Regions from separate parts of the Bradyrhizobium sp. 930_D9_N1_4 genome, predicted to be linked through region 2. Evidence: predicted binding sites of a transcription regulator. Region 2 holds the regulator's gene; each other region holds the start of a gene.
What was found. The regulator HrcA, encoded in region 2, represses chaperone genes, less so after heat shock. The targets are predictions, from matches to a motif close to GTTAGCACTCNCNNNNNGNGAGTGCTAAC.
Positions count from the first base shown of each region.

Region 1: a site for HrcA is predicted at 3,443-3,471, ahead of AB7532_RS05555 (co-chaperone GroES). Genes of this name have one in related genera too.
Region 3: a site for HrcA is predicted at 1,885-1,913, ahead of AB7532_RS23215 (co-chaperone GroES). Genes of this name have one in related genera too.

Region 1 covers NZ_CP197236.1:1,197,401-1,204,446, reverse strand. The annotation lists gene AB7532_RS05580 (hypothetical protein) at 59-196, shown strand; gene AB7532_RS05575 (hypothetical protein) at 270-416, opposite strand; gene AB7532_RS05570 (L,D-transpeptidase) at 646-1,458, opposite strand; gene AB7532_RS05565 (protein phosphatase CheZ) at 1,773-2,558, shown strand; gene AB7532_RS05560 (hypothetical protein) at 2,726-3,247, opposite strand; gene AB7532_RS05555 (co-chaperone GroES) at 3,589-3,885, shown strand; gene groL (chaperonin GroEL) at 4,029-5,660, shown strand; gene AB7532_RS05545 (hypothetical protein) at 5,861-7,046, shown strand, end outside.
Region 2 covers NZ_CP197236.1:175,951-182,996, reverse strand. The annotation lists gene hemW (radical SAM family heme chaperone HemW) at 1-978, opposite strand, end outside; gene rdgB (RdgB/HAM1 family non-canonical purine NTP pyrophosphatase) at 995-1,630, opposite strand; gene rph (ribonuclease PH) at 1,642-2,355, opposite strand; gene hrcA (heat-inducible transcriptional repressor HrcA) at 2,524-3,612, shown strand; gene grpE (nucleotide exchange factor GrpE) at 3,722-4,327, shown strand; gene pncA (bifunctional nicotinamidase/pyrazinamidase) at 4,471-5,193, opposite strand; gene AB7532_RS00815 (hypothetical protein) at 5,478-6,419, opposite strand; gene dnaK (molecular chaperone DnaK) at 6,813-7,046, shown strand, end outside.
Region 3 covers NZ_CP197236.1:4,871,452-4,878,497, forward strand. The annotation lists gene AB7532_RS23200 (NupC/NupG family nucleoside CNT transporter) at 1-466, shown strand, start outside; gene AB7532_RS23205 (cupin domain-containing protein) at 574-1,113, opposite strand; gene AB7532_RS23210 (usg protein) at 1,289-1,576, opposite strand; gene AB7532_RS23215 (co-chaperone GroES) at 1,956-2,270, shown strand; gene groL (chaperonin GroEL) at 2,316-3,956, shown strand; gene AB7532_RS23225 (hypothetical protein) at 4,149-6,410, opposite strand; partial or broken gene AB7532_RS23230 (TCP-1/cpn60 chaperonin family protein) at 6,548-7,046, shown strand, end outside.

The DNA.
Region 1 (7,046 bases), 1.0 Mb from region 2:
CCCGGCGACCAATGCCAAGCGCTCGGGCCGCCTAAGGCCGGGCCTGGGGACATTTCAGATGGAAAGCATTCGGCCCGATAACACGGACCCGATACCGCTACGGCCTGCGCCGAACCAGTTCGGCACGATCATGCTGCGTTTTGTGGGGTTGCTGGCGGTTGCGATCGCGGTGCTGGCGTTCGTCTATAGCCGCTGAAGGCAAAGACCGCTGAAAACCTGGACCGCTGAAGACCTGCGCCGCGTTGCGGCCCCGCGAAGTTAACGAGCCGTTAACGGCTCGCGTCGACCGCTGAGGCTTCCAGGGTGTAGGCGCCGTCGGCGTAGCCCTTCACCACCATGCCGGCGACCAGCATCACGGCCAGCGTCGCGGTAGCAAAGATAAATCCGACCAGCTTGAGTGCGCCGCGGTCTGCCATGGTCCTCGTTCCCCTGTACTCTGCCCAATTCGTTTCAAATAGACAGCGACAGGTTCATAATTGGTTAGCAACTCGATGGTTCCGCAAACTGCTTCGCGGGTGACCATGCTGGACGGGCTTATGGCAGCCGCCCGGAATCGCGTCCATAGCGCGCGGGCAACACTCGGTTTCAATTCGGTCCGGCACGGTATTTCCCCTCTCCCTTGGGAGAGAGAGGGGATACGGCGGATCACATCACCACGACCCTGGTGCCGACATTGACGCGGCCATAGAGGTCGATGACGTCCTCGTTACGCATGCGGATGCAGCCGGAGGACACGTTGGTGCCGATGGTCCATGGCTCGTTGGAGCCGTGGATGCGGTAGAGCGTCGAGCCGAGATACATCGCGCGCGCGCCGAGCGGGTTTTCCGGGCCGCCCTCCATGTGCCTGGGCAGATCGGGGCGGCGCGCGATCATCTCCGCCGGCGGCGTCCAGTCGGGCCATTCGCGCTTGGCCGTGATCGACTTCACACCGGACCAGGTGAAGCCGGGACGGCCGACACCGATGCCGTAACGCATCGCGCGGCCGTTGCCCTCGACGAGATAGAGAAACTTGTTCGGCGTATCGACCACGATGGTGCCGGCACTTTCCTTGCCGCCATAGTCAACAGATTGTTTCTCGAATCTCGGATCGAACTGGCGCTGCCGCGGGTCGACCGGCTCCTGCTGAACCGCGCCTTGCTGGTATCCGCCCTGCATTTGCGGCTCGCCCATCGGCGGCAGGCGGCGCGGATCGTAATAGCCCGGCTGCTGCTGATAGACCGGCTGCTGCGGCGCGTAGGCCGGACCGCGACCGGGGCCGTCGCCGAACAGAAACTCGATGAAGCCGCCGCCCATCTGCGCATTGGAGGCGACGCGGATCGGCGCCGGCGGCACCTGCGGCTGGTAGAGCACCGCAGGCGGATCGTTCGGCACACTATTGTCGAAGGCGCTGGCGTTGTTCGCGCCGACAATGAAGGTGCAAGCGCTGCCGAGCAGCGCGACAGACATTTTCTTGAACATCGACGTACTCTGTACTGTTTCGTCTAGATCACATGCGTCATGCAGAGCCGATGACTGATCGGCGTCCGCGACGTGGTCAATAAAGAGCAAAAGCCGTTTTGTTTGGTAAACGGAAGCGGCGTTTGGATTCACCACGTCGCGAGCGAGGGGGCAATTTGGCGATCAGCGTTTATTTTCGATGAACGCTGCGCACCCATGGTTAATCGCTTCTTTTCACGCCGTCGCGCGCTACCGCACAACAGTTCCTGCTGTGAACTTCGTGTTAAATCGCTTCTGCCTAAAAAGACGCGTGAGTGAGGTGGGGGGAGTTTCTGATGGCTATTCACCGCAAACGTTTTCGTGTCGAAGAGGCTATTGTCGGCGAGATGCCTAGCCCCGAAATGATTGAGGAGGCTGCGCCCATGCATAGCGAAATCATGGCCGAGCTGCGTGCGATCCGCGCCCAGATGGCGAAGGGCGGTATACCTGCGCCCCTGTCCGGCAGCGCAGCGATGGCGGCGATCGACGCCTCCACGGCCCACGAGCTCTCCGAAGCTCGTACGATGCTCGAGACCTACCGGGCGCAGATCGAGCAGTGCGAGAAGCTGAAGATCGAGCTCGATCTGATCCACGACGCCATCGACCGCACCAAGCGCGAAATCGCGACGCTGCACGGCAAGAGCTTTGATGGCGCGGAGATGGCCAAGGTCAATGGCGAGCTCGGCGCGGTCGTCGGCGGCACCGAGCAGGCGACCCAGCAGATCCTCGAAGCCGCCGAATCGATCGACCAGGCGGCCAGCGCGATGTCCAAGGTGCAATCGGCCGACCAGCAGAAGCGGCTCGCCGACGACATCCAGGAACGCGTCATCTCGATCTTCGAAGCCTGCAACTTCCAGGACCTGACCGGCCAGCGCATCAGCAAGGTCATGACCACGATGAAGTTCATCGAGCAGCACATCAATGCGATGATGGAGATCTGGGGCGGCGTCGACGCGATCAAGTCCCACGTCCAGCCGCAGGTCGACAACCGCAGCGAGGACGACAAGCTCCTCAACGGCCCGAAACTCGCCGGCGACGTCGGCCATGCCTCGCAGGACGACATCGACGCGCTGTTCGACTGATCGGACGCGACTTGGAGAAAAACAAAACGCCGGCGAAAGCCGGCGTTTTTTTGTTTTCTCGTCATTGCGAGGAGCGAAGCGACGAAGCAATCCAGGTTGCCTCCGCGGAGACAGTCTGGATTGCTTCGCTTCGCTCGCAATGACGAGGGGTTAGGCCGGAAGCCGGATTACGCCCTCGGCGCGCAGCGGACGTAGACCATGTTGCCGTAGCGGGTGGCGGCGTCCTTGTCGATGAAGCGGGTGATCAGGACGCGGCCGTCGAAGGAGACGATTTCGCGGTCCTGGTCGCCGGGGGTGGGACCGGCCGGCCCGATATAGTTCTTGCCGCTGGGCGAGCCCTTCAGCCGCAGCTCCTGCGGCGTCGCCTGATCGGCGAGATGCATGATCACGCCGCCGGAGGAACCGGCAGTGATGACGTAGGGGTTCTTGCACTGAGCCCTCGCCGCGGCCTCGGTGCGGGCGCGGTCGGCCGGGTTCTGGAACGAGGCCAGACCCCAGCGGCCGACGATCTCGTCGGCACGGATGGTCGCCGGCATTTCCGGACCGGTCCCGGGCTCCGCCTCGGGCGGCGGTGACGACGACGTGAGGGACGGCAGGCTGAAGCCGCCGCCGCAAGCGCCCAGCAGCAGCGCCAGGCAAGAGGCTGCCGCCAGATTGGCAACCGTGCGCGTGTGAGCTGAACTGATCATGGCATTCCCCCGAACCGAACCACGGCCGCACCCCTCCCGCAGCCAAGCGCAAAACCGCTGCCGGAGCAATGACGTCCTAGTATACGTCGGGGCCCCGAACGAGTTTCCAATGCCACCATCCTATATCCGCCTCACCAATCGCTTAACCACCTTTGCTTGACAGGATCGCGGCCAAGCCATATTTCCGGGCGCACTATTAGCACTCGGAAAGCCCGATTGCTAAGCGCGCCGTCCGATCCTTGGCAAGAATTCTCGGCAAGAATCCTTGGCAAGAGCGCGGACGGGAGCGCCGCCCCACCCACTTCCACACCATCCGAAGCGAGCCTCCAAAGGGAAACGTCATGGCTAAATCCAAATTTCGTCCGCTGCATGACCGTGTCGTGGTCAAACGTATCGACGCCGAGGAAAAGACCAAGGGCGGCATCATCATTCCGGACAGCGCCAAGGAAAAGCCGTCCCAGGGCGAAATCGTTGCCGTCGGCCCCGGTGGCCGCGACGAGGCCGGCAAGCTGATCCCGATCGACCTCAAGGTCGGCGACGTCGTGCTGTTCGGCAAGTGGTCGGGCACCGAGGTCAAGATCGACAACGAAGACCTCCTGATCATGAAGGAGTCGGACATCATGGGTGTGATGGCCTAAGGCCATCCGTCTGAACGGCCGCTGAATGTCATGCCCGGGTCGCGCGATCCGGGCATCCATCTTTCCGGATTCCGGATCTGATGCGGCGAACGAGCGGCAAGACACATCACGACACACATCAAGAAACACGAGGGATTGCTGAAATGGCTGCCAAAGACGTCAAGTTTTCCGGAGACGCGCGTGACCGCATGCTGCGCGGCGTCGATATTCTCGCCAACGCCGTCAAGGTGACGCTCGGCCCGAAGGGCCGCAACGTCCTCATCGAAAAGTCTTTCGGCGCCCCCCGCATCACCAAGGACGGCGTCACCGTCGCCAAGGAGATCGAGCTCGAAGACAAGTTCGAGAACATGGGCGCCCAGATGCTGCGTGAGGTCGCCTCCAAGACCAACGACCTCGCCGGCGACGGCACCACGACCGCGACCGTGCTGGCCCAGGCCATCGTGCGCGAAGGCGCCAAGGCCGTTGCCGCCGGCATGAACCCGATGGACCTCAAGCGCGGCATCGACATCGCGGTTGCGGCGGTGATCAAGGACATCGAGAAGCGCGCCAAGCCGGTCGCCGCCTCCTCCGAGGTCGCCCAGGTCGGCACCATCTCGTCCAACGGCGACGCCGCCATCGGCAAGATGATCGCCCAGGCGATGCAGAAGGTCGGCAACGAGGGCGTCATCACCGTCGAGGAAAACAAGTCGATGGAGACCGAGGTCGAAATCGTCGAGGGCATGAAGTTCGACCGCGGCTATCTGTCGCCCTACTTCGTCACCAACCCCGACAAGATGACCGCGGAGCTCGAGGACGCCTACATCCTCCTGCACGAGAAGAAGCTGTCCGGTCTCCAGGCCATGCTGCCGGTGCTCGAAGCTGTGGTGCAGTCGGGCAAGCCGCTCGTCATCATCGCCGAGGACGTCGAGGGCGAGGCGCTGGCCACCCTGGTCGTCAACCGCCTGCGTGGCGGCCTGAAGGTCGCCGCCGTCAAGGCGCCGGGCTTCGGCGATCGCCGCAAGGCCATGCTCGAGGACCTCGCGATCCTCACCGGCGGCCAGCTCATTTCCGAAGATCTCGGCATGAAGCTCGAGAACGTCACGGTGAAGATGCTCGGTCGCGCTGGTAAGGTCGTGATCGACAAGGAGAACACCACGATCGTCAAGGGCGCCGGCAAGAAGCCGGAGATCGAGTCCCGCGTCGGCCAGATCAAGGCCCAGATCGAGGAAACCACCTCGGACTACGACCGTGAGAAGCTCCAGGAGCGTCTCGCCAAGCTCGCGGGCGGCGTCGCGGTGATCCGCGTCGGTGGCGCCACCGAGATCGAGGTCAAGGAGAAGAAGGACCGCGTCGAGGACGCGCTCAACGCCACCCGTGCCGCGGTGCAGGAAGGCATCGTCCCCGGCGGCGGCGTCGCGCTGCTCCGCGCCAAGAAGGCGGTGGGTCGTCTCACCAACGCCAATGCCGACGTCCAGGCCGGCATCAACATCGTGCTGAAGGCGCTGGAAGCCCCGATCCGCCAGATCGCCGAGAATGCCGGCGTGGAAGGCTCGATCGTCGTCGGCAAGATCCTGGAGAACAAGTCCGAGACGTTCGGCTTCGACGCCCAGAACGAGGACTATGTCGACATGGTCGAGAAGGGCATCATCGATCCCGCCAAGGTGGTCCGCACCGCGCTCCAGGACGCTTCGTCCGTGGCCGGCCTGCTGGTCACCACCGAGGCGATGGTCGCCGAGACCCCGAAGAAAGACGCAGCGCCCGGCATGCCGGCCGGCGGCGGCATGGGCGGCTTCTAAGCCCATCCTTCCATAACAGCATTGCGAAGGCCGCCTCCGGGCGGCCTTCTTTTTTGCCGACCCTGCCCCGCCGCTTTCCGATTCAACCGCCGGCCAAAACCCACTACGGTGGCGCCGATTCTAGTTGTTTGGGCATGATCCGCTCGGAAAGCCGCTTCACACTTTTCCGGAGCATGCCTCATTAATCGAGGATTTCGTCGATGCGCGCGCTCCTGGTTTGTTCGACAGCCCTTGTCGCGGTTCTGCTTGCCGCCTCGCCGCATCCCGCCTCCGCCCAGATGAAGCTGTCGCCGAAGGCCACGGCGCCGGGCGGGCCGGAGATCCGCTATTTCACGTCGATCGACGGACTGATGGACGGCAATGCCGACGTGATCCTGAAGGAGACGCGGCAGGGCAAGACCGTGACGGCGGCGGTGCTCGACGTCTGCTACCCCGTCGCGAAGAATTCCGACCGCAAGGACCGCTTCGTCGTCAATCTCCAGGTCGCGGGCCAGAACCTGACCGGCACTACGCAGAGCATCGGTGAGAAGTCGCCCGTCAGCGTCAAGCTGCTGCGCAAACAGTCCGGGGACAGTTTCGAATTCCGCGGCCAGATCAGCATTGGCCAGACGGTGACCGAGGTCACCTCGCCCGACAATACCGATCTCAGCGAGAAGGAATTCCAGGACAACCAGACCTCCGACGACGGCATCACGCCGCAGCCGAAGGATTTCACCGACGTCTCGCCGGAAGCGATCGCGGTCAAGGTCAAGCTGGATGCGGCGACCGAATTCCTGAAGAGCCTGAAGGGGCAGGACGTCGAGGTGACGCTGGCGAGCCTGTCGGTCGGCTGCGATGCGCTGCGCGCCGGCGAGCAGACCATCAACATGTCGGTCGATCCGGAGCGCGCGGGCACGCTGCTCGCAAAATTCAAGACGATGCCGGGCGTCACCGCCGCGGGCTGGACCGCGGGCATGACCGAGATGGACCGCACCCTCCGCTTTGCCGCCGCCGACTGGCGCGACGGCGACAAGCTCAATCGCGACAAGCTCGCCGCCGCCGTCGCCGGCGTGCTGAGCAGGACGCTTGCGGCCAAACCGGTCTCGCAAAGCTTCAACCCCGCCACCGGCAAGCTCAAGCTCGTGTTCAAGCGGCCAAACAAGGATTTTCCGGCCCTCGATCTCACCGACACGATCGAGGTTGGAGGGCTGATCTCGCCCGACAAGCCCGGCACGACCGACAAACTGATGCTGTGGATCGGCAGCCCCGCGACCACGACCGCCGACGAGAGCAGCGGCGCCAAGCTGCGGCTGTCCGACGACGCGACGGCCGACGAGGAAGGCGATCAGCCCGACGACAACGGTTCGGTCGAGGCGCTCACGAAGGAGCTGAAGGGCCAGCGCTGGG
Region 2 (7,046 bases):
GGCGCGTTCTTCGCTGTTGAGGAGATCGTCGGTGACGTTGCCGTGGCCGTTGGTCTCGACCCGCATCAGCCAGGCTTCGGGACGCTTCTCGGTGGCGGTGGCATGGCGCACGCCGTCGATATCGAGGCGGCCATGGGCGCCGGGGCCGATGCCGGCATATTCCTCGCCGCGCCAATAGACCAGATTGTGCCGGCACTCGGCGCCGCGTCGCGCGTGATTGGAAATTTCGTAAGCGGGCAGGCCGAGCTTGTCGCAGGTTTCCTGCGTGACGTCGTAGAGCGCGCGCGACATCGCCTCGTCCGGGGTCTTCAATTTGCCGGCCTGGTGCAGGCCGAAGAACGGCGTGCCTTCCTCGATCGTCAATTGATAGAGCGACAGATGCTCGGCGGCTTCGTCGATCGCGAGCTTGAGTTCATCGGCCCACATCGCCGGCGTCTGGTCGGGGCGAGCATAGATCAGGTCGAACGAATAGCGGTCGAACGAGCGGCGCGCGATGGCGACCGCGTCGAGGGCTTCGCGCGCGCTGTGCATGCGGCCGAGCGCCTTCAGCGAGGCATCGTCGAGTGCCTGCACGCCGAGCGACACACGATTGACGCCGGCTGAGCGATAGCCGGCAAAGCGCGTGGCTTCGACGCTGGTCGGATTTGCTTCGAGCGTGACTTCGACATCGCCCGCGACCGTCCAATGCTTGCCGATCGCATCGAGCACCGCGCCGACGGTTGCGGGCTGCATCAGCGACGGCGTGCCGCCACCGAGGAAGATAGAGGTGACTTTGCGGCCGGGCGAGCGCTGCGCGGTGGTTTCGATCTCGCGCGCGAAGGCCGAGGCAAATCGCGCCTCGTCGATTGCGGCGTGGCGGACATGGCTGTTGAAGTCGCAATACGGGCACTTCGACAGGCAGAACGGCCAGTGCACGTAAACGCCGAACGCTTCGGATTCTTGTTTTGACGCGTTTTCCTGGCGCGAACCGGTACCCACTTCGCTCGAAAACGCTCTATCGCGGCTCAAGGCAGATCTCCGCCAGTTTCACGAAGGCGCGGGCGCGGTGCGACAGGCCGAGGCCGAGCGGCGGCAGGCCGTGCTTCTCGATGCTGGTCATCTCGCCGAAGGTGCGGTTGTGGCCGTCGGGCAAAAACATCGGATCGTAGCCGAAGCCGGCCGTGCCGCGCGGCGGCCAAACCAATGTGCCATCGACGCGCGCCTCGACCTCTTCGAGATGATCGTCGGGCCAGGCGACGCAGAGCGCGGACACGAAATGCGCCTTGCGCTTGTCCGGCGTCTTGGCGCCGCGCTCCTGCAACAGGCGCTCGATCTGCGCCATCGCCGCGGCAAAATCTTTGGACGGTCCCGCCCAGCGTGCGCTGTAGATGCCGGGTGCGCCGTCGAGTGCGTCGACCACGATGCCGGAATCGTCGGCGAAAGCGGGAAGCTTCGTTGCCTGCGCCGCCGCGATCGCCTTGATCGCGGCGTTGCTGCGGAAATCGTTGCCGGTCTCGTCGGGCTCGGGCAGGCCGAGCTCACCGGCCGACACCGCCTCGATGCCGTAAGGCGCGAGCAGTTCCTTCATCTCGGCGAGCTTGCCGGGATTATGGGTCGCGATGACGAGCTTTCCGGTGATTCGGCGGTGCATGGGCCTATTGACTACGCGACGGCCAGTTTCTGCAAGTCTACCAGACGCGCGATGCCCTTCTGGGCCAGCGCCATCAGCGCCAGCAGCTCGTCCTGCGTGAACGGCTCGCGTTCCGCGGTGCCCTGCACCTCGATGATGCGGCCATCGCCCGTCATGACGAAATTGGCGTCGGTCTGGGCTTCCGAATCCTCGGCATAGTCGAGATCGAGCACCGGCGTGCCGTTGTAGATGCCGCAGGAAATCGCGGCGACGTTGTCGCGCATCACATTGGCCTTGACCATGTTGCGCGCCTTCATCCAGTTGAGGCAGTCGGCGAGCGCGACCCAGGCGCCGGTGATCGACGCCGTGCGCGTGCCGCCATCGGCCTGAAGCACGTCGCAATCGACCGTGATCTGGCGCTCACCGAGCGCTTCGAGATTGACGATGGTGCGAAGCGAGCGGCCGATCAGGCGCTGGATCTCGACGGTGCGGCCGCTTTGCTTGCCGGCGGAGGCCTCGCGGCGGGTCCGTTCCGAGGTCGCGCGCGGCAGCATGCCGTATTCGGCAGTGACCCAGCCGCGACCCTGGCCCTTGAGCCACGGCGGCAGGCGTTCTTCCAGCGTGGCGGTGACCAGCACATGGGTGTCGCCGAATTTCACGAGGCAGGAGCCTTCCGCATATTTGACCACGCCACGCTCGAGCGTCACGGGGCGCAATTCGTCGGGCGCACGGCGGCTTGGCCGCATGGGAAATCCTCCAAAACTCTCGGAAAAGGGCTGTTCGCGGTGCTTGTAGGGGGGGTGAGTGGGGAGAACAAGGCTTTTTCACCCGCGGTTTTCCACCCCGCAAACGCCACGCTTGTCAGAACCCTCCGGGATAGACAAATTATGAGCGTCTGAGAGGAGTTACCGTCTGTGGCCCATCACGATCCGATCCATCTGATCGCGCCGCGCGCAGGCCTCGCTCAGCTCAACGAGCGTTCCCGTGACATCTTTCGTCAAATTGTCGAAAGCTATCTCGCGACCGGCGAGCCGGTGGGCTCGCGCAATATCTCGCGCCTGATCGCGATGCCGCTGTCGCCAGCCTCGGTCCGCAACGTCATGGCCGATCTGGAACAGCTCGGCCTGATCTACGCCCCGCACACCTCCGCGGGTCGTCTGCCGACGGAACTCGGCCTGCGGTTCTTCGTGGATGCCCTGATGCAGGTCGGCGACCTCAACGAGGCCGAGCGGCAGTCGATCCAGAGCCAGTTGACGTCGGTGGGCCACGCGCAATCGGTCGAGGCGGCGCTGTCCGAAGCGCTGACGCGGCTGTCCGGCCTTACCCGCGCCGCCGCCGTGGTGCTGACGCCAAAATCCAACTCACGGCTGAAACATATCGAATTCGTCCGGCTGGAACCCGAAAAGGCGCTGGTGATCCTGGTCGGTGAGGATGGCCAGGTCGAAAACCGCGTGCTGACGCTGCCACCCGGAGTTCCCTCCTCCGCGATCACCGAGGCCGGCAACTTCCTCAATGCGCGGATTCGCGGCCGAACGCTGGCCGAGGCCCGGCTCGAGCTTGAAACGGCACTGGGCGAGGCGCGGGCCGAGCTCGACCAGCTGACCCAGAAGGTGATCGCAGCCGGCATTGCCAGCTGGTCCGGCGGCGAAAACGAAAATCGTCAACTGATCGTGCGCGGCCACGCCAATCTGCTGGAGGATTTGCACGCATTGGAGGACCTGGAGCGTGTTCGCCTGTTGTTCGACGATCTCGAAACCAAGCGCGGCGTGGTCGATTTGCTCGGCCGGGCCGAAACCGCGGAAGGCGTGCGTATCTTCATCGGCAGCGAGAACAAACTGTTCTCCTTGTCCGGCTCCTCCACGATCATCTCGCCGTATCGGGATGCCGCCGGCCATATCGTCGGCGTTTTGGGCGTGATCGGGCCGACGCGGCTGAATTATGCCCGCGTGATCCCGACCGTGGACTACGCCGCGCGCATCGTCAGCCGCCTTCTGGGGGGCTGACCGGCGTTTCCGTCGATCACGGGCGCTTGATTTTCGGACGTTTAGGCACGATATCCGGGCCAACAATCCCAGATCACCTTAAGACCAGACGAGTTCGAGAAGAGAGTCGATGACCGATCGAGACCGGCAGCCCGAAGACACGTCCCCGCCGACCGGCGAGCCCGTGGTGTCAAAGCCCTACATCATGCCCGACGATCCCGAGCCGGGCTCGGTCGAGCTGTTGCAGAAGGAAGTCGCCGAGGCGCGCGACCGTACGCTGCGGACGCTGGCCGAGATGGAGAACCTTCGCAAGCGCACCGCCAAGGAAGTCGCCGACTCCAAGCTCTACGGCGTCACCGGCTTTGCCCGCGACGTGCTCGACATCGCCGACAATCTGCAGCGCGCGCTCGATGCCGTTCCGGCCGAGGCGCGTGCCGCGGCCGATTCCGGTCTGACCTCGCTGATCGAGGGCGTCGAGCTCACCGAGCGTTCGCTGCTCAGCGCGCTGGAAAAGCACGGCGTGAAGAAGCTCGATCCGCAGGGCCAGAAGTTCGATCCGAACTTCCATCAGGCGATGTACGAGGTGCCCGATGCGTCGGTGCCCGCCGGCACCGTCGTGCAGGTCATGCAGGCCGGTTACACCATCGGCGAGCGCGTGCTGCGCCCGGCCCTGGTCGGTGTCGCCAAGGGCGGCGCCAAGGCGGCGGCAGCCGCCAACAGCAACGAGTTGAATTGAGCTCTCACGCCTCATGGTGAGGAGGCGCAAAGCGCCGTCTCGAACCATGCAGGCCGAACTGTAGCAGCGGGGCCTCCATCCTTCGAGACGCGCGCGAAGACGCGCGCTCCTCAGGATGAGGGTTTGGTAGCTTTTCGCGTCGCTTACGCGCTCACCGCGATATCCGCAGACTGAATCCGCTTCACGCCGGCCTTGGCCATATCGGCCCAGGCCTTGGCCAGCGAGCCCTGCGTGTCGATGCCGCGGCAGGCGTCCTCCACGACATAGACTTCAAAGCCCGCCTTGCGCGCGTCGAGCGCGGTCCAGGCGACGCAGAAATCGGTCGCCAATCCCACGACGAAGACGCGCTTGATCTTGCGGCCCTTCAGGTAACCGGCGAGGCCCGTCGACGTCTTGCCGTCGGCTTCGAGGAAGGCCGAGTAGCTGTCGACGTCCTTGTGAAAGCCCTTGCGGATGATGAGCTCGGCATGCGGGATCGCGAGGTCCTTCGACAGCGCGGCGCCATCGGTGCCCTGCACGCAATGGTCGGGCCACAGCACCTGCTTGCCGTAAGCGAGATCGACGGTCTCGAACGGCTTCTTGCCGGAATGGGTCGACGCAAACGAGACGTGGCCGGCCGTGTGCCAGTCCTGCGTCATCACCACGTTCGCAAACGCCTTCGAGATCTTGTTGATGACGGGCACGACCTGCTCGCCTTCCTTCACCGCAAGGCTGCCGCCCGGCAGGAAGCAGTTCTGCACGTCGATCACCAGCAGCGCGGATGTATCGTCCGGCTTGATCGGTGCGGCTGCGAAGAGTGCGGATGGAGCAAGAGCTACGAGAGCGCTTGTCCCAAGCGCCGCGAGGATTTGTCGTCGATCAAGCATCGTTCGCCTCCCTCCAGGATGATCCAACGGAGGGAAGCCTAGTTCCGTTCGTATACGAACAGAAGCCCGAAAATGCAGCCGGTTCTGGTGAGCGCTTGGGCTTGCCAACCCCAACATCACTGTCGTCCCGGACAAGCGAAGCGCAGATCCGGGACCCATACCCCCAGGGAGATGTTTGGCGATGACTCAGAGTTTGGTATTGCGACCAACCCCAATCGCGAGATCACGCGGTATGGATCCCCGCTTTCGCGGGGATGACACCGGGTGTGTTGGGGCACCTTGGCTCAGCCCTTCGGCTGAATCCCGTCGCGCACGGCGCGGAAGCGGGTGAAGGCGGCGAGCCACTGGTCGCGCGGGGCGCTGGCGATAATGCGCAGCGAGGCGCCGCCGGTCGAGAAGCGGATCCACTGCACCACGGTGACAGGGGTCTTGTCCTTGCCGCTGACGCCGTCGATCCGGGTCTCAAAACCCTGCTGGCCGTTGATGCGGATCGGCTCCGACATGGTGACGCGGGATTCGCGCACGCCGGGGATCTGGAGGGCGGCCTCCTGGGCGAAGCGGGCGCGATCGTCGGCTTGCTGCGGCGTGGCGCCGATCAGGCCGAGGATCATGAACGGCTTCGATTCATAGCCGGTGCTCTCGTTGCCGTCGGCCAGGATGATGCTGGAGCCCGGCGCCAGCGTGCGGATGTCCTTGAACTCGGCGAGGTCGGTGATCTTGAACGGCATCAGCGCGACCTGCTCTTCGGCCGAGACCTGCTTGCGGGTCATGGTGCTCGCAAACATCTGCCGCACTGCCTCGTCGGTGTAGATCTTGGCTGCGTTCTCCGGGACCTGGACCGCGACATAGCCGGAGAAGCCGGCGCCCGGCACGATCATCGAATAGCGCTTCACCGGGGTCTCGCCGGCTTTGCCGCTTTCGGTGGTGAAATAGGCAAGACCCGCGGGGGTCTCGATCTTGTCCTGCTTGACGCCGGGGGTGCCCGCGGGATTGGCGTTGAAGGCGCTCACGACCTCGCCATAGGCTGCCGGCGGCAGCTCGGTGATCAGCACCTTGACGTTGCCGTCCTCGCTCTCGAAGCCCGGAAAAGTCTTTGCCGTGTTGAGGCCGACCAGCGGCACCATGCCGAGGCGCAGGCCAGGCGGGAAAACGGCGTCGGCAGCAAAGGCCGGAAACACTGTTGCGGCGAGGAGAGTGAGCGCGGCGAGGGGGCGGATCAGCTTCATGGGCACTCTGATTGGTTCACATTGAGGCCGTTCGATGGTCGGCCATTGGGCCGCTTTGTCGCGCGGAGCAGCCTCGATGGCGCTCTGCGGCCGCCGCCTTTTAGCGGGTTTGGCCCGCCGGTAACAGGGCAGGGCCCATCACGGTGGCGGGGGCCGGCTGATGCCTGAACCTGTTAATAATTCATCACCCGCAAGGGCGGTTGAGCCCGGATATGATCTTCCAAAACCCAATGTTTTCACGGCTGAAGCTTGCGCTCGGTCCTTGCGGGCCCCACCCCCCCTCCTATATGAGGCTCAATCATCGCAATATCGCGGATGTTTGATCTTAGGGGGTCTGGACCGGGTGCCTCTTGGGCCCAACCAGCCTGCCGCAAAAACAAGGATATCAGGACCATGGGAAAGGTCATTGGGATCGACCTCGGCACCACGAATTCGTGCGTCGCCGTGATGGATGGCAAGAACGCCAAAGTCATCGAGAATTCCGAAGGCATGCGCACGACGCCTTCGATCGTCGCCGTGACGGACGACGGTGAGCGCCTCGTCGGCCAGCCTGCCAAGCGCCAGGCCGTTACCAATCCCGAGCGTACGTTCTTCGCAGTGAAGCGCCTCATCGGCCGCCGCTACGAC
Region 3 (7,046 bases), 4.7 Mb from region 2:
CGAGCTGCTGATCAACATCGTTGCGATGCTGCTGGTGCTGGTGGCGCTGGTCTATCTCGTCAACGCCGTCCTCGGCCTGCTGCCGAATGTCGGCGGCGCCGCGATCTCGCTGCAACGCCTGCTCGGCCTCGTGATGGCGCCGGTGTGCTGGCTGATGGGATTACCCTGGGACCAGGCCGTCACCGCCGGCAGCCTGATGGGCACCAAGACCGTGCTCAACGAGCTGATCGCCTACGTCGACTTCTCGAAGCTTTCGCCCGACGCGCTCGATCCGCGCTCGCGCCTGATCATGCTCTACGCGATGTGCGGCTTCGCCAATTTCGCCAGCCTCGGCATCATGATCGGCGGCCTCGGCGTGATGGCGCCGGAGCGGCGCGAGGAGATCAACGCACTCGGGCTGAAGTCGATCGTGTCGGGGACGCTGACGACGTGTTTGATGGGGGCGGTGGTGGGGGTGTTGTCGTAAGTCTCTCCACCGTCATTGCGAGCGAAGCGAATCAATCCAGACTGTGTCCGCGGAAACATTTCTGGATTGCTTCGTCGCTTCGCTCCTCGCAATGACGGGGAGAGAGCTTAGGCCTTCAACTCCGTCGTCTTGAACTCCGCCGGCAGGATCACCTCCAGCAATTCCACATCATCCGAATAGTCGAGGATCATGTGCTTGATCTTCGGCGGCTGGGTCCAGGCGCTGCCTTCCTGCATCAAGGTCTCGCCCTCTCCTTCCATGTAGGTCTTCACCCAGCCCTTCAGCACGTAGACCATCTGGAAGTCGACGTGGTGGAGGTGCAGCTTCGACACCTCGGCCGGATCGCAGGGGCCTTGCAGCCGGATCACGTGCGCCTGCGCGAGGCCGTGGCTGGCGGCGGCGATACCGAGGTCGCGGTATTTTGCGTAGGTCCGCAGGCCGTCGGCTTTGAAATCTTCCTCGCGGTGATGGCTGATGGCGATGCGCTGCCTGGGACGTGAGGGTTTTTTCGGAGCGGTCTTGGCGGGCGCAGTGCGCGGCTTCGCCTTCACGGCCTTGCGTGCGGAGGATCGCGCGGCGGACTTGGTGCTGCTTCGCTTCCTCACCGCGGTCTGGGCTGCGCTGCGCAATTTTGTTTTCTTGGCCATGGACCGGCCTCCCCTGTTGTTATGGCGAGAGGCTAACAGAAACGAGATGCCGTAGGGTGAGCAAAGCGAAGCGTGCCCACCTTCCGCGTGCAATCGGAAAGAGATCGTGGGCACGGCGCTTGCGCACCTTTGCCCACCCTACGAAACCGGCGGTCGTTGCGAGACCGGTGCTCTCTCAATGCAGCCTGAACACGCCATCCACGGCGCGGAGCTCGGCCGGCTTGATCAGCTTCGAGTGCGCGACGGTCACCGAGAACAGCGGGCCGTCGAGCCTCTCCTGCCAGAACGCGAGGAAGTCGGTCAGCGCCGGAAATTTCGGGAACAGATCGTAGTTCTGCCAGACATAGGTCTGAAGCAGCGAGCGATGATCCGGCATCCGGTAGAGAATTTGCGCCGTCGTCAGCCCGTAACCCAACACCTGTTTCCGGAAATCGTCGGAAACAACCCCAACCCGCGAGACCATGCCAACCTCCTTTGCAGGAGCGCATATTCAGGGGTGGCTTGCCGGTACGCTGCTTGAAGAGCCACCCGGAAACGATGCGCTCACATGAGAGAAATGTGACGCAAACTGACAATCCATCTCAAGCCCAAAAGTTTAACAAGCTGTTGAAATTCAATGCGTTAGCAGCAGAGCACGCTCCGTGCTAATACGGCCCCGCCATCCGGTTAACGATGGTAAAGGAATTTGGCACCCTGGCCTTCAGAGTGCCGAATTTTCTGCTAGAAGCCCTTGCCCCCGCAAAATTCCTGTCCTATTTGAGCTTCACCCGCATTGGCACTCGCGGGCACTGATTGCCAACATCCTTAAAACATCAATCTGAGCAACTGCTTAGGAGAGCTGCATGAAATTCCGTCCGCTTCACGACCGCGTCGTGGTCAAGCGTATCGACGCAGAAGAGAAGACCGCCGGCGGCATCATCATCCCCGACTCTGCCAAGGAAAAGCCCTCGCAGGGTGAAGTCGTCGCTGTTGGCCCCGGTGGCCGCGACGAAGCCGGCAAGCTGATCCCGATCGACCTGAAGGTCGGCGACCGCGTGCTGTTCGGCAAGTGGTCCGGTACCGAGGTCAAGATCGACAACGTCGATCTGCTGATCATGAAGGAAAGCGACATCATGGGCGTCCTCGACGTCCCCGCTTCCAAGAAGAAGGCGGCCTAAGAGCCCCTCTCTCCATCCCGTCAAAACCTTAAGGAAAAAATCCACATGGCAGCCAAAGAAGTCAAATTCTCGGTTGAAGCGCGCGACAAGATGCTGCGCGGCGTCGACATTCTCGCCAACGCGGTGAAGGTCACGCTCGGTCCGAAGGGCCGTAACGTCGTGCTCGACAAGTCGTTCGGCGCTCCCCGCATCACCAAGGACGGCGTCACCGTCGCCAAGGAGATCGAGCTCGAGGACAAGTTCGAGAACATGGGCGCGCAGATGGTGCGCGAAGTCGCTTCCAAGTCCGCTGACGCGGCCGGCGACGGCACCACCACCGCCACCGTGCTCGCCCAGGCGATCGTGCGTGAAGGCGCCAAGTCGGTTGCCGCCGGCATGAACCCGATGGACCTCAAGCGCGGTATCGACCTCGCGGTCGAAGCCGTCGTTGCGGACCTCGTCAAGAACTCCAAGAAGGTCACCTCGAACGAGGAAATCGCCCAGGTCGGCACCATCTCGGCGAACGGCGATGTCGAAATCGGCAAGTTCCTCTCCGACGCCATGAAGAAGGTCGGCAACGAGGGTGTCATCACCGTCGAGGAAGCCAAGTCGCTCGAGACCGAGCTCGACGTCGTCGAGGGCATGCAGTTCGACCGCGGCTACATCTCGCCCTACTTCGTCACCAACGCCGACAAGATGCGCGTTGAGATGGACGACGCCTACATCCTCATCAACGAGAAGAAGCTCTCCTCGCTGAACGAGCTGCTGCCGCTGCTCGAGGCCGTGGTGCAGACCGGCAAGCCGCTGGTGATCGTCGCCGAGGACGTCGAAGGCGAGGCTCTTGCCACGCTCGTCGTGAACCGCCTCCGTGGCGGCCTCAAGGTTGCGGCCGTCAAGGCTCCGGGCTTCGGCGATCGCCGCAAGGCCATGCTGCAGGACATCGCGATCCTGACCGGCGGCCAGGCGATCTCGGAAGATCTCGGCATCAAGCTCGAGAACGTCACGCTCAACATGCTCGGTCGCGCCAAGAAGGTGATGATCGACAAGGAGAACACCACGATCGTCAACGGCGCCGGCAAGAAGGCCGACATCGAGGCGCGCGTGGCCCAGATCAAGGCGCAGATCGAGGAAACCACCTCGGACTACGACCGTGAGAAGCTCCAGGAGCGTCTTGCCAAGCTCGCTGGCGGCGTCGCGGTGATCCGCGTCGGCGGCGCGACCGAGGTCGAGGTGAAGGAGCGCAAGGATCGCGTTGATGACGCGATGCATGCGACCCGCGCGGCTGTCGAGGAAGGCATCGTCCCGGGCGGCGGCGTCGCCCTGCTCCGTGCTTCCGAGCAGCTCAAGGGCCTGCGCACCAAGAACGACGACCAGAAGACCGGCGTCGAGATCGTGCGCAAGGCGCTGTCGGCTCCCGCTCGCCAGATCGCGATCAACGCCGGTGAAGACGGCTCGGTGATCGTCGGCAAGGTGCTGGAGAACAAGACCTACGCGTTCGGCTTCGACTCCCAGACCGGCGAATACGGCGACCTCGTCAAGAAGGGCATCATCGACCCGACCAAGGTGGTCCGTACCGCGATCCAGAACGCAGCCTCGGTTGCGGCCCTGCTGATCACCACGGAAGCCATGGTCGCCGAGCTGCCCAAGAAGGGCGGCGCCGGCCCCGCAATGCCCCCGGGCGGCGGCATGGGCGGCATGGACTTCTAAGGCGACGAAGTCGTCCCGGACGCAGTGCAGCGCGAAGCGGTGCACTGCAGATCCGGGATCTCGCTCTACAACTACGAAACCCCGGCAGCGATGCCGGGGTTTTTGTTTTTGAGTTTCGTCCGGAAGTACGAAGCTACGCTTGCTTGCGTCGATGGGCCTCGGCAGCAGCGTCCATCAAGAGGCGAGGTGCTATCATGCGGCAAGGGACTTAATTTCACCTCCGGATTCCGCAATTGCATCTTGAAGTATCACATACAGCTTGTCCAAGAAATCGCGCGCATCTTGCGTCATCGCCGCACTCATATGAGGAGCGGCTTCGTGATGGATATCGTTGATCAAATCGGCTCGAAGGCTCGCCGAGCCTTTCCCTGAGAATTGGTACGCTTCCCTCCATCTGGACAACTGATCGTCACGAAGCCTCGTAGATACAAGATCATGCAGCTTTGAAAATACAAGCTGACGTATTGGATCGAGCGCAGCCTCCCGCTCTTCATCGTTAGCTGGCACTCCCCTCCATTCGGCCGGTCGATCAAGCCATTTGGCAGCCTCTTCTTGCAGACAGCCAAGGAGATCAGCTACGGGACGGAGATTACTGTACTCATCCACTCCATTTGCCAGCCGCCGACTGAGCGCCTTAATGCGCGTCCAATGTTCCTTTGAGACGCCGTCGTGATAACCAAGGCCTAGTCGCCCGTGCCAAGGGTTTCTGAAGGCATCAATCGCATCTCTCATTGCGATCTCAAGGCCCTTAAACTGATAGACCGGCGCAACCGTGACGGCCGCCGATGGAGCGATCGCGTCCTGTACGATTTTCAGAAGCTTCAAAAGTTCCTTGATGAAGCCCGCTGGAATCTTATTAGTCGGCCGATCTAATCCACCAAGAAACACAGAATTCCTCTCAATCTGTCGATCTAACGTGCCGGCTATCCCCGATCCAATGCTATCGCGAATACTTGAGATGGCATTTTTGATCGATGCCGTCACGTGATCCGTCTTTTGAGCAAAAGTAGAGAGATTCGCACCCTTCACCTGGTCGAAGTGAGTGAACGCAACAGCCAGCTTTCGCGAAAATCCGCTGGTACCAACGGTACGCAGCAACGCCAACGGGGCGGCCTGCATTGGCTGCTGCGCATTGTCGACAAGAAGTATCACATCCACCGATTCGAATTTTTGCGTGATGCGCGTCGACACAGATGAAGCGTCGTTCGCGGTATGACCAATTCCTTCGCCGTCAATTAAGACAAGCTTCGGTTGGCCTGCCTCATCAAACTCAGGATAAAATGGCCCGCGCACCCGAATGCCATCGACCAAAGGCGTGAGAAGCCTTCCAAATTGGAGATGATGATTGCTGGCGAACCACCTTACACTGGAGAGAAACTTCGTGCGGTCAGCCTCAGCATACGTCCAACACGTCGGCCACTCTGAGACAGCACGCTCGATGACCCCGGCCGACACCATATCAAATCGACGCGCGATATCTTCCATGAGGTCGAGCCCGAGCTCCGCGAACGCACCATCGTAAAAAATTTCATTTGCAAAGATTTCAAGCCAAGCAGCACGATCATCTGCCGACATTTCCGATCTCAGCTCACCTAGTTCTCGCTTCACTCTAGCTTCCACGGCGGAGACAACCGTACCGATTGCCAACAGATAACGCTCCAAGCGCCCTCGATTCTCTTCTTGCTCCTTACCGCTCACCATTTCATCGGGAGCAATTTCGACAACCTCAGCGGACTCGTCATCGAACGAAAATTCATCGTCGTCATGCTTGCTCTGCGAAGAGGAATACCCTCCCAGCACATAGGAAAGCCGGAATCTCTGCTCTTCATGTTGAAGCAGGGCCGCCATAATTTTTGCGGGCGGACTACCCTGCACGGCCTCAAGACATGCGGCCTCGAGACATTCGTCGATGTATGCACGCACCTGATGCTCGGGCATGAATGTGACCACGGCCTCAAAGCCGCCATCCGAGGTAACGATCTCCGTATCGGCAGTTGTCGTCTTAGCAGTAGACGTTGAGGGGAAGCGATCCAACTCGTGATCTGAGCCAATGAGATGGCGAAGGAGCGTGGTCTTCCCCGCTCCAGTGGTCCCGAGCAACAGCGCGCGGCTATATCCATCGGTCGCTGTCGGCAACGGAATTACTTGATCTCGCTTCGCGACCGAATTGAAGGATCCGGTCTCCATTCCCTCGAAGAAGATGGACACCACGACCGGATCAAATAGATGATTGGCATCCTTGCTCTTGTCCCCATTCCACCACGCCTCGTCCGCCAAGAGGGTATTCAACTGACTGACCAGTTCGTCGGCCCGCGCATCGTCGGCCGTACCCAGCCCCTTTCTTACCTTCAGCCCCTTCTTGTTCTTGCTGTCAGTCCGAACCGGGTGACGGAACGTGACGCTCCAACCGGGACGGTTTGAGCGAACTTTTGTTGCGGTGAAGCGTAAAGCCATTTTCTCCTCCGTTGTTCTGCGTTGTTCCTGCTTACCAATTTGCAATCACGCCGTCAAGAACAACGCAGAACAACATTCTGCGAAGCCGAAATGCTAAATATACCAAATAGTTAGGTCATCTTTCTGCGACGCTCCAAGAGGAGCGTCTTGCCAAGCTCGCTGGCGGCGATCCGCGTCGGCGGCGCGACCGAGGTCGAGGTGAAGGAGCGCAAGGATCGCGTTGATGACGCGATGCATGCGACCCGCGCGGCTGTCGAGGAAGGCGTTGTCCCGGGCGGCGGCGTCGCCCTGCTCCGTGCCTCCGAGCAGCTCAAGGGCCTGCGCACCAAGAACGACGACCAGAAGACCGGCGTCGAGATCGTACGCAAGGCGCTGTCGGCTCCCGCTCGCCAGATCGCGATCAACGCCGGTGAAGACGGCTCGGTGATCGTCGGCAAGGTGCTGGAGAACAAGACCTACGCTTACGGCTTCGACTCCCAGACCGGCGAATATGTCGACCTCGTCAAGAAGGGCATCATCGACCCGACCAAGGTGGTCCGTACCGCGATCCAGAACGCTGCCTCGGTTGCAGCCCTGCTGATCACCACGGAAGCCATGGTCGCCGAGCTGCCCAAGAAGGGCGGCGCAGGTCCCGCG